Linked DNA regions of Catenuloplanes niger. The protein of the gene in region 1 interacts with the protein of each later gene in a pairwise test. Links are inferred from orthologs where the notes say so. Each region holds a gene or a part of one and is shown on either strand. Other genes may lie near its edges. The genes, in order: J2S44_RS08065 and J2S44_RS23835.

Region 1 (3,231 bases):
GGCCGCTCGCGTCGTCGGTGCCGGTCGCGTTCTTCGCCCAGGCGCCCGCGTAGCAGTCGGCCTGCAGCTCCAGCGCCACCGAGAGCTGGTTGGCCGCGCCCGGGTCGCGCTCCTGGGCCCGGCGCATCTCCGCCTCCGTGCCGAGCAGGTCCTGCACGTGGTGGCCGTACTCGTGGGCCAGCACGTACGGCTGGGCGAACTCGCCGGGCGCGCCGAGCTGGTCGGCGAGCTGCCGGTAGAACGTGAGGTCGATGTACACCAGGTCGTCGGCCGGGCAGTAGAACGGGCCGACGCCGGAGTCCGCGTTGCCGCACCCGGTGCTGACCGCCTGCTGGAAGAAGACGGTGTCGGACTCGGCGTACTGCTCGCCGAAGTGCTGCGGCAGCGCGTCCTTCCAGTAGTCCTGGATCGAGTTGACGTAGAGCGCGTTCCGGCACTCCAGCTGCTGCAGCCGGTCCTCCGCGCTGCACTCCTGGGCCAGCGACTGTCCGGAGCCGGCGCCGGTGTCGGTTCCGTCGCCGCCCATCGCGTTCAGGCCGAGTCCGCCGCCGACCAGCGAGACCAGCAGGAAGACCGCGAGCCCGATCCAGGCGCCCTTGCCGCCGCCGATCGGGATCGGGATGCCGGACAGCCCGCCGCCCCCGCCGCCGCTGCCGCGCCGGTCGGTGATCTGGTCGGTGTCGATCCGTGCGTTCTCGTTGAGCTCCATCGTCCGGCTCCACTCGTGATGCGAAGGGTGGCATCGACGTACCCGTTGATCTTGGAAATCAATCCGGCGGAGCGTGCGTTGCGGCATCGGTACACTGAAGGTTGGTGCTCCGCCGTGTGCGGAGCTTCTCTATGCGCCTTAGTAATTTCGTGCCGGGCCAGGTCTCCCGCCCGGGTCTCTTCGAGAGCGAGTCACACCGCATGATCACCGCCACCGGTCTGGAGCTCCGCGCCGGAGCCCGCATCCTGCTGTCCGAGGCCAACCTGCGGATCCAGCCGGGTGACCGGATCGGCCTGGTCGGCCGGAACGGCGCGGGCAAGACCACGACGCTGAAGGTGCTCGCCGGCGAGGGCCAGCCGTACGCGGGGAAGGTCGAGCGCAAGGGCGAGGCCGGCTACCTGCCGCAGGACCCGCGCACCGGCGACCTGGGCGTCACCGCGCGCGACCGGGTGCTCTCCGCCCGCGGCCTGGACGCGATCCTCCGCGAGATGAACGAGCTGCAGGAGAAGCTGGCCGTGGACACCGACGACCGGCTGGTCCGCAGGTACGGTTCGCTGGAGGACCGGTTCGCCGCGCTCGGCGGTTACGCGGCCGAGGCCGAGGCGGCCCGGATCTGCGCGAACCTGGGCCTGGAGGACCGGATCCTGGCGCAGACGATCGGCACGCTCTCCGGTGGCCAGCGCCGCCGGATCGAGCTGGCCCGGATCCTGTTCCGGGACGCCGGGGACAGCGGCATCCTGCTGCTCGACGAGCCGACCAACCACCTGGACGCCGACTCGATCAACTGGCTGAAGAGCTTCCTCGCCGCGCACAAGGGCGGTCTCGTGGTGATCTCCCACGACGGCGCGCTGCTGGAGGCCGTGGTCAACAAGGTGTGGTACCTGGATGCCACCCGGTCCGTGGTCGACCAGTACAACCTGGGCTGGAAGTCGTACCTCGAGCAGCGGGAGACGGACGAGCGCCGCCGCAAGCGCGAGCGGGCCAACGCGGAGAAGAAGGCCGGCGCGCTGATGGCGCAGGCCGACAAGATGCGCGCGAAGGCCACCAAGACCGTCGCCGCGCAGAACATGGCGAAGCGCGCCGAGAAGCTGCTCTCCGGCCTGGAGGACGAGCGCACCGCGGACCGGGTGGCGAAGGTGCGCTTCCCGGCGCCGGCGCCGTGCGGAAAGACGCCGCTGACCGCGTCGAACCTCTCCAAGTCGTACGGCTCGCTGGAGATCTTCACGGACGTGAACGTGGCGGTCGACCGCGGCTCCCGGGTCGCGATCCTCGGCCTGAACGGCGCGGGCAAGACCACGCTGCTGCGCATGCTGGGCGGCCTGCTGGCGTCCGACACCGGGTCGGTGAACCCCGGGCACGGGCTGCGTCTCGGCTACTACGCGCAGGAGCACGAGACGCTGGACGTGGACCGCACGATCCTGGAGCACATGCGCAGCGCCGCGCCGGACCAGTCGGACACCGACCTGCGGAAGATCCTGGGCGCGTTCCTGTTCAGCGGCGACGACGTGAACAAGCCGGCCGGCGTGCTCTCCGGCGGTGAGAAGACCCGTCTGGCGCTCGCCACGCTGGTCTGTTCCGGGGCGAACGTGCTGCTCCTCGACGAGCCGACGAACAACCTGGACCCGGCCAGTCGCGAGCAGGTGCTGGACGCGATCGCGAACTACCCCGGCGCGATCGTGCTCGTCACCCACGACCCGGGCTGTGTGCTGGCGCTGAAGCCGGACCGCGCGATCCTTCTTCCGGACGGTGACGAGGACGCGTGGAGCGACGACCTGCTCGAGCTCGTCGAGCTCGCCTGAGCCGCAGCTAATCCCACCTTTTGCAGTTCCCGTGAGTGGAATTGGCGCCGAAAATTTCAGTGACGGTAGGTATTGACGGCCTCTCCTGTCGGCGGCGACACGGGAGTGTGAAAATCTTGGCACACTCCGTACCGCCCGCGATGTACGGCCGACGATGCCGCACCGCGCGGGCGGCGCCAAGAATGCGCAGGTACGAGCCGATAGGCGGGTAACGAGCCAGCCCACGAAGCGACTCGGCCGCCGTGCGCGCGGCCCGACAGTGGCATGCGTGTCGGTTGGCGAACGAATGGTATCTGGCGCATGATCGTTCGAGGCGGTCTAATAGGTGGGACCGCATCGAACCGCACAGTCTGGGACGTGAGGATTCAACATGGCAGCCACTGGCACAGCCACCAGCACTGAGAAAGGTCGCCGAATTGTCGGGCAGGAGCGTCAGACGCTCGCCAAGGACCTCGTAAAGCGGTATACCTCTGGGGAAAGTATCCGCGCCTTGGCCGCCTCGACGGGCCGTTCCTACGGTTTCGTGCACCGAGTTCTGACCGAAAGCGGCGTTCAACTGCGCCAGCGCGGCGGCGCCCGTCGTCGCAAGAAGGCGTGAGCCCGGTAATCGCCGGCAAACAGTACGCGCGTCCGGGATCCCCCCGATGAATTCAGATAGTGGCGTGCGGCTTGAATGCGACGGGCCGGTGGCGACGGTGACGTTGTGCCGGCCCGACGTCCTCA
Region 2 (4,530 bases), 3.5 Mb from region 1 along the record:
GCCGGTGGAAGCCCGGGACGGGCAGACAGCCGCTGTCGCAGTTGGACCGGGGCTGAGCGAGCGGGGCGGGCAGCGAAGGGCGCCAGGGCGGCACGACGGCCGGTCCGGGAAGGACGCCCGACGGGTCAACGGTGTCCATGTTCACTGTGTAAGTGGGTGATGCCTCAGCGGCGTGTCGGTCTTCCCCGCTCCCGGTGTCAAGCACATGAACGATGCACGCAAGCACGATCACCCCTGGGCGTGACTCTGCGTCATGACTCGGGAGGCGGGCCGGAAATCTGCCGGGCAAACCGTCCGCGGACCGGAAAAGCGTGCTGAGCAGGCCCCTCAGGCACATGAACCGCCCGGACACAACCGAACGTGCATGGAGGGCCGAAAGACCCTAATGCTGTGAATCTCGACACGGACGGATGTCGGCGACAAGACGTCGAATCACACGGCGTAGCCTGGAAACCGAAGTCTGACCCCACGTCAGCTCGCGGCAGTCAACGAATGCCTGTCACCTACCGCGACACAGACAAACCGCTCTGAAAGAGGCGATACCGGCCGTGTCGACCCAGCAAACTTCGCAGGACAATCCTCTGGCGGGCTTCGGCCCCAATGAGTGGATCGTCGAAGAGATGTACCAGCGGTACCTCGCCGATCCGACGAGCGTGGATTCCGCGTGGCACGACTTCTTCGCTGATTACAAGCCGACGGCGGATGCTGGTTCGATCGCGACGCCGACGGAGGCCACCGCGGCCGCCGGAGCCTCGTCGGCCGCCCGCGCCGGCACCGACGCACCCGCGGCCGGGAAGGACGCGGCCAAGGCCGCCGCCCCGGCCAAGCCGGCCGCGAAGCCGCAGCCGAAGCCCGCCGCCGCACCGGCACCCGCGGCGAAGGCGAAGCCGAAGAAGGAGCCGGTCAAGGTCACGCCCGGCACCGCACCGCTGCGCGGCATCGCCGCCAAGATCGTGCAGAACATGGAGGCGTCGCTGGCGGTCCCGACCGCCACCAGCGTCCGCGCGGTCCCGGCGAAGCTGCTGGTGGACAACCGCATCGTGATCAACAACCACCTCGCGCGCGGCCGGGGCGGCAAGGTCAGCTTCACGCACCTGATCGGCTACGCGCTGGTCAAGGCGCTGGCGCTGCACCCGGAGATGAACAACCACTACGTCGAGACCAACGGCAAGCCCACGATCGTCACGCCGGAGCACGTCAACCTCGGCATCGCGATCGACCTGGCCAAGCCGGACGGCTCCCGTTCGCTGGTGGTGCCGAGCGTCAAGGGCTGCGAGAACCTGGACTTCCGCGGCTTCTGGCAGGCCTACGAGGAGATCGTCCGTCGCGCCCGCCGCAACGAGCTGACGATGGAGGACCACTCCGGCGCCACCGTCTCGCTGACCAACCCGGGCGGCATCGGCACCGTGCACTCCATGCCGCGGCTGACCGTGGGCCAGGGCGCGATCATCGGCGTCGGCGCGATGGAGTACCCCGCGCCGTACGCCGGAATGTCCGATGAGACCCTCACCGACCTGGGCGTCAGCAAGGTCATCACGCTGACCAGCACCTACGACCACCGGATCATCCAGGGTGCGCAGTCCGGCGAGTTCCTCAAGGTCATGCACGAGCTGCTGCTCGGTGAGCACGGCTTCTACGACGAGATCTTCACGGCACTGCGCGTGCCGTACGAGCCGGTCCGCTGGGTCCGCGACGTCGCCCGCACGTCCGAGGGCCAGATCGACAAGGCCGCGCGCGTCGTCGAGCTGATCCACGCGTACCGGGTGCGCGGTCACCTGATGGCGGACACCGATCCGCTGGAGTTCGAGATCCGCCGGCACCCGGACCTCGACGTGCTGGAGCACGGCCTGACGCTGTGGGACCTGGACCGCACGTTCCCGGTCGGCGGCTTCGCGGGCAAGCAGAAGATGAAGCTCCGCGACGTGCTGGGCGTGCTGCGCGACTCGTACTGCCGCCGCGTCGGCATCGAGTACATGCACATCATGGACCCGGAGGAGCGCCGCTGGATCCAGGACCGCATCGAGATCAAGTACGAGAAGCCGTCGCCGGAGGAGCAGAAGCACATCCTCAACCGGCTGAACGCGGCCGAGGCGTTCGAGACGTTCCTGCAGACGAAGTTCGTCGGTCAGAAGCGGTTCTCGCTGGAGGGCGGCGAGTCGCTGATCCCGCTGCTCGACGAGGTCCTGCAGGCCTCCGCGGAGAGCCAGCTGGACGAGGTCGTGATCGGCATGGCCCACCGCGGCCGGCTGAACGTGCTGGCCAACATCGTCGGCAAGCCGTACGAGAAGATCTTCTCCGAGTTCGAGGGCCACCTCGACCCGAAGTCGGCGCACGGCTCCGGCGACGTGAAGTACCACCTGGGCATGACCGGCAAGTTCACCACGCCGGACGGCGAGTACGGCACCACGGTCAGCGTCACGGCGAACCCGTCGCACCTGGAGGCCGTCGACCCGGTCCTGGAGGGCATCGTCCGCGCCAAGCAGGACCGGCTCAACCTCGGCCTGGAGGGCTACACGGTCCTGCCGCTGATGGTGCACGGCGACGCCGCGTTCGCCGGCCAGGGCGTGGTCGCGGAGACGCTGAACCTCTCCCAGCTGCGCGGTTACCGTACCGGTGGCACCGTGCACGTGGTCGTCAACAACCAGGTCGGCTTCACCACCGCGCCGGAGTACAGCCGGTCCTCGCTCTACAGCACGGACGTGGCCCGGATGATCCAGGCCCCGATCTTCCACGTGAACGGCGACGACCCCGAGGCCGTGGTCCGGGTCGCGCGGCTGGCCTTCGAGTACCGCCAGACGTTCAACAAGGACGTGGTGATCGACCTGGTCTGCTACCGGCGCCGCGGTCACAACGAGGGCGACGACCCGTCGATGACCAACCCGCTGATGTACGCGATCATCGACAACAAGCGCAGCGTCCGGAAGGCGTACACCGAGGAGCTGATCGGTCGCGGCGACATCACGGTCGCGGACGCGGAGGAGCAGCTGCGCGACTACCAGGGCCAGCTGGAGCAGGTCTTCAAGGCCACCCGCGACGCGAACACGTCGTCGTCCGGCCGGCGGGCCCGGGCCGCCGTGCCGGAGCCGGAGCCGGTGGTGGAGACCGCGATCGACGCGGAGACCGTGGCCCGGATCGGTCAGGCGCACATCGAGCTGCCGGAGGGCTTCACGCCGCACAAGCGGGTCCAGCAGCTGCTCGACCGCCGCGCGAAGATGGCCCGCGAGGGCAACATCGACTGGGGCTTCGGCGAGATCATCGCGTTCGGCTCGCTGCTCAACCAGGGCGTGACGGTGCGTCTCTCCGGCCAGGACTCGCGGCGCGGCACGTTCGTGCAGCGGCACGCGGCCGTGGTCGACGGCCGCACCGGCGCGGACTTCCTGCCGATCAGCCAGCTCGCGGCCGGTCAGGCGCGGTTCTTCGCGCACGACTCGCTGCTGTCGGAGTACGCGGCGATGGGCTTCGAGTACGGCTACTCGGTGGAGAACACCGAGGCGCTGGTCCTCTGGGAGGCCCAGTTCGGTGACTTCGCGAACGGCGCCCAGTCGATCGCGGACGAGTTCATCTCGTCCGGTGAGGTCAAGTGGGGTCAGCAGTCCGCGGTGACGCTGCTGCTGCCGCACGGCCACGAGGGTCAGGGCCCGGACCACACGTCCGGCCGCCCGGAGCGCTGGCTGCAGCTCGCCGCGGAGGACAACATCCGGGTGGCGAACCCGACCACCCCGGCGAACCACTTCCACCTGCTGCGCCGCCAGGCGCTGTCGCCGAAGCGGAAGCCGCTGATCGTCTTCACGCCGAAGTCGCTGCTGCGCCACAAGCTGTGCGTGTCGTCCGTCGCGGACTTCACCAACGGCACGTTCCAGACCGTGATCGGCGACGCCGGCATCCCGGACGCGTCGGCCGTGAAGCGCGTGCTGTTCTGCAGCGGCAAGGTCTACTACGACCTGTTCCAGGCGCGGGCGGAGCGGAAGATCACCGACACGGCCATCGTCCGGATGGAGCAGCTCTACCCGCTGCCCGTCGAGGAGCTGAAGGCCGAGCTGGCGAAGTACCCGAACGCGGAGGACTTCGCCTGGGTCCAGGAGGAGCCGGCCAACCAGGGCGCGTGGAGCTTCATCGCGCTCAACCTGCTGGAGCACCTCGACGGGCTGCGTCTGCGCCGCATCTCCCGCCCGGCCGCGGCCGCGCCGGCGGTCGGCTCGGCGAAGCTGCACGAGGCCGAGCAGGCCGCGCTCATCGAGGCGTCCCTGCCCCGCCCGTAGGACCGTAGGAACCGTAGGACCGCATGAGCACCGCTCCCCGCCACCCGGAACCTCGGGTGGCGGGGAGCACCCGTCTGAGGAGCAGAAACAGCATGTACTTCACCGATCGCGGCATCGAGGAGCTGACCGAGCGCCGCGGCGAGGAGCAGGTCACGATCGAGTGGGTCGCCGAGCGGCTGCGCGACTTCGTCGACCTCAACCCGGAGTTCGAGACCCCGATCGAGCGCCTCGCCACCTGGCTCGCCCGGCTGGATGATCCGGACGACGAATG

The links.
Region 2: the proteins of J2S44_RS08065 (region 1) and J2S44_RS23835 interact in binary tests that used the Escherichia coli proteins (3 or more experiments, as listed by UniProt). The link is inferred for Catenuloplanes niger from one-to-one orthologs.

Annotation. Positions count from the first base shown.
Region 1 is NZ_JAVDYC010000001.1:1,860,156-1,863,386, reverse strand. Bases 284-3,208 are described here. They hold J2S44_RS08065 (ABC-F family ATP-binding cassette domain-containing protein), read left to right. Parts: upstream 284-909; coding sequence 910-2,508; downstream 2,509-3,208. Other genes in these bases: J2S44_RS08055 (enoyl-CoA hydratase/isomerase family protein), read left to right, coding at 3,153-3,208; J2S44_RS08060 (helix-turn-helix domain-containing protein), read left to right, coding at 2,879-3,106; ypfJ (KPN_02809 family neutral zinc metallopeptidase), read right to left, coding at 284-709. In the rest of the region: more of ypfJ, read right to left, coding at 1-283; more of J2S44_RS08055, read left to right, coding at 3,209-3,231. UniProt on the Escherichia coli protein: Genetic data indicate it may be involved in ribosome assembly or function.
Region 2 is NZ_JAVDYC010000001.1:5,355,948-5,360,477, reverse strand. The notes cover bases 236-4,459. They hold J2S44_RS23835 (multifunctional oxoglutarate decarboxylase/oxoglutarate dehydrogenase thiamine pyrophosphate-binding subunit/dihydrolipoyllysine-residue succinyltransferase subunit), read left to right. Parts: upstream 236-548; coding sequence 549-4,259; downstream 4,260-4,459. Other genes in these bases: J2S44_RS23830 (DUF6104 family protein), read left to right, coding at 4,352-4,459. Also shown: J2S44_RS23840 (lysophospholipid acyltransferase family protein), read right to left, coding at 1-139; more of J2S44_RS23830, read left to right, coding at 4,460-4,530. UniProt on the Escherichia coli protein: E1 component of the 2-oxoglutarate dehydrogenase (OGDH) complex which catalyzes the decarboxylation of 2-oxoglutarate, the first step in the conversion of 2-oxoglutarate to succinyl-CoA and CO(2).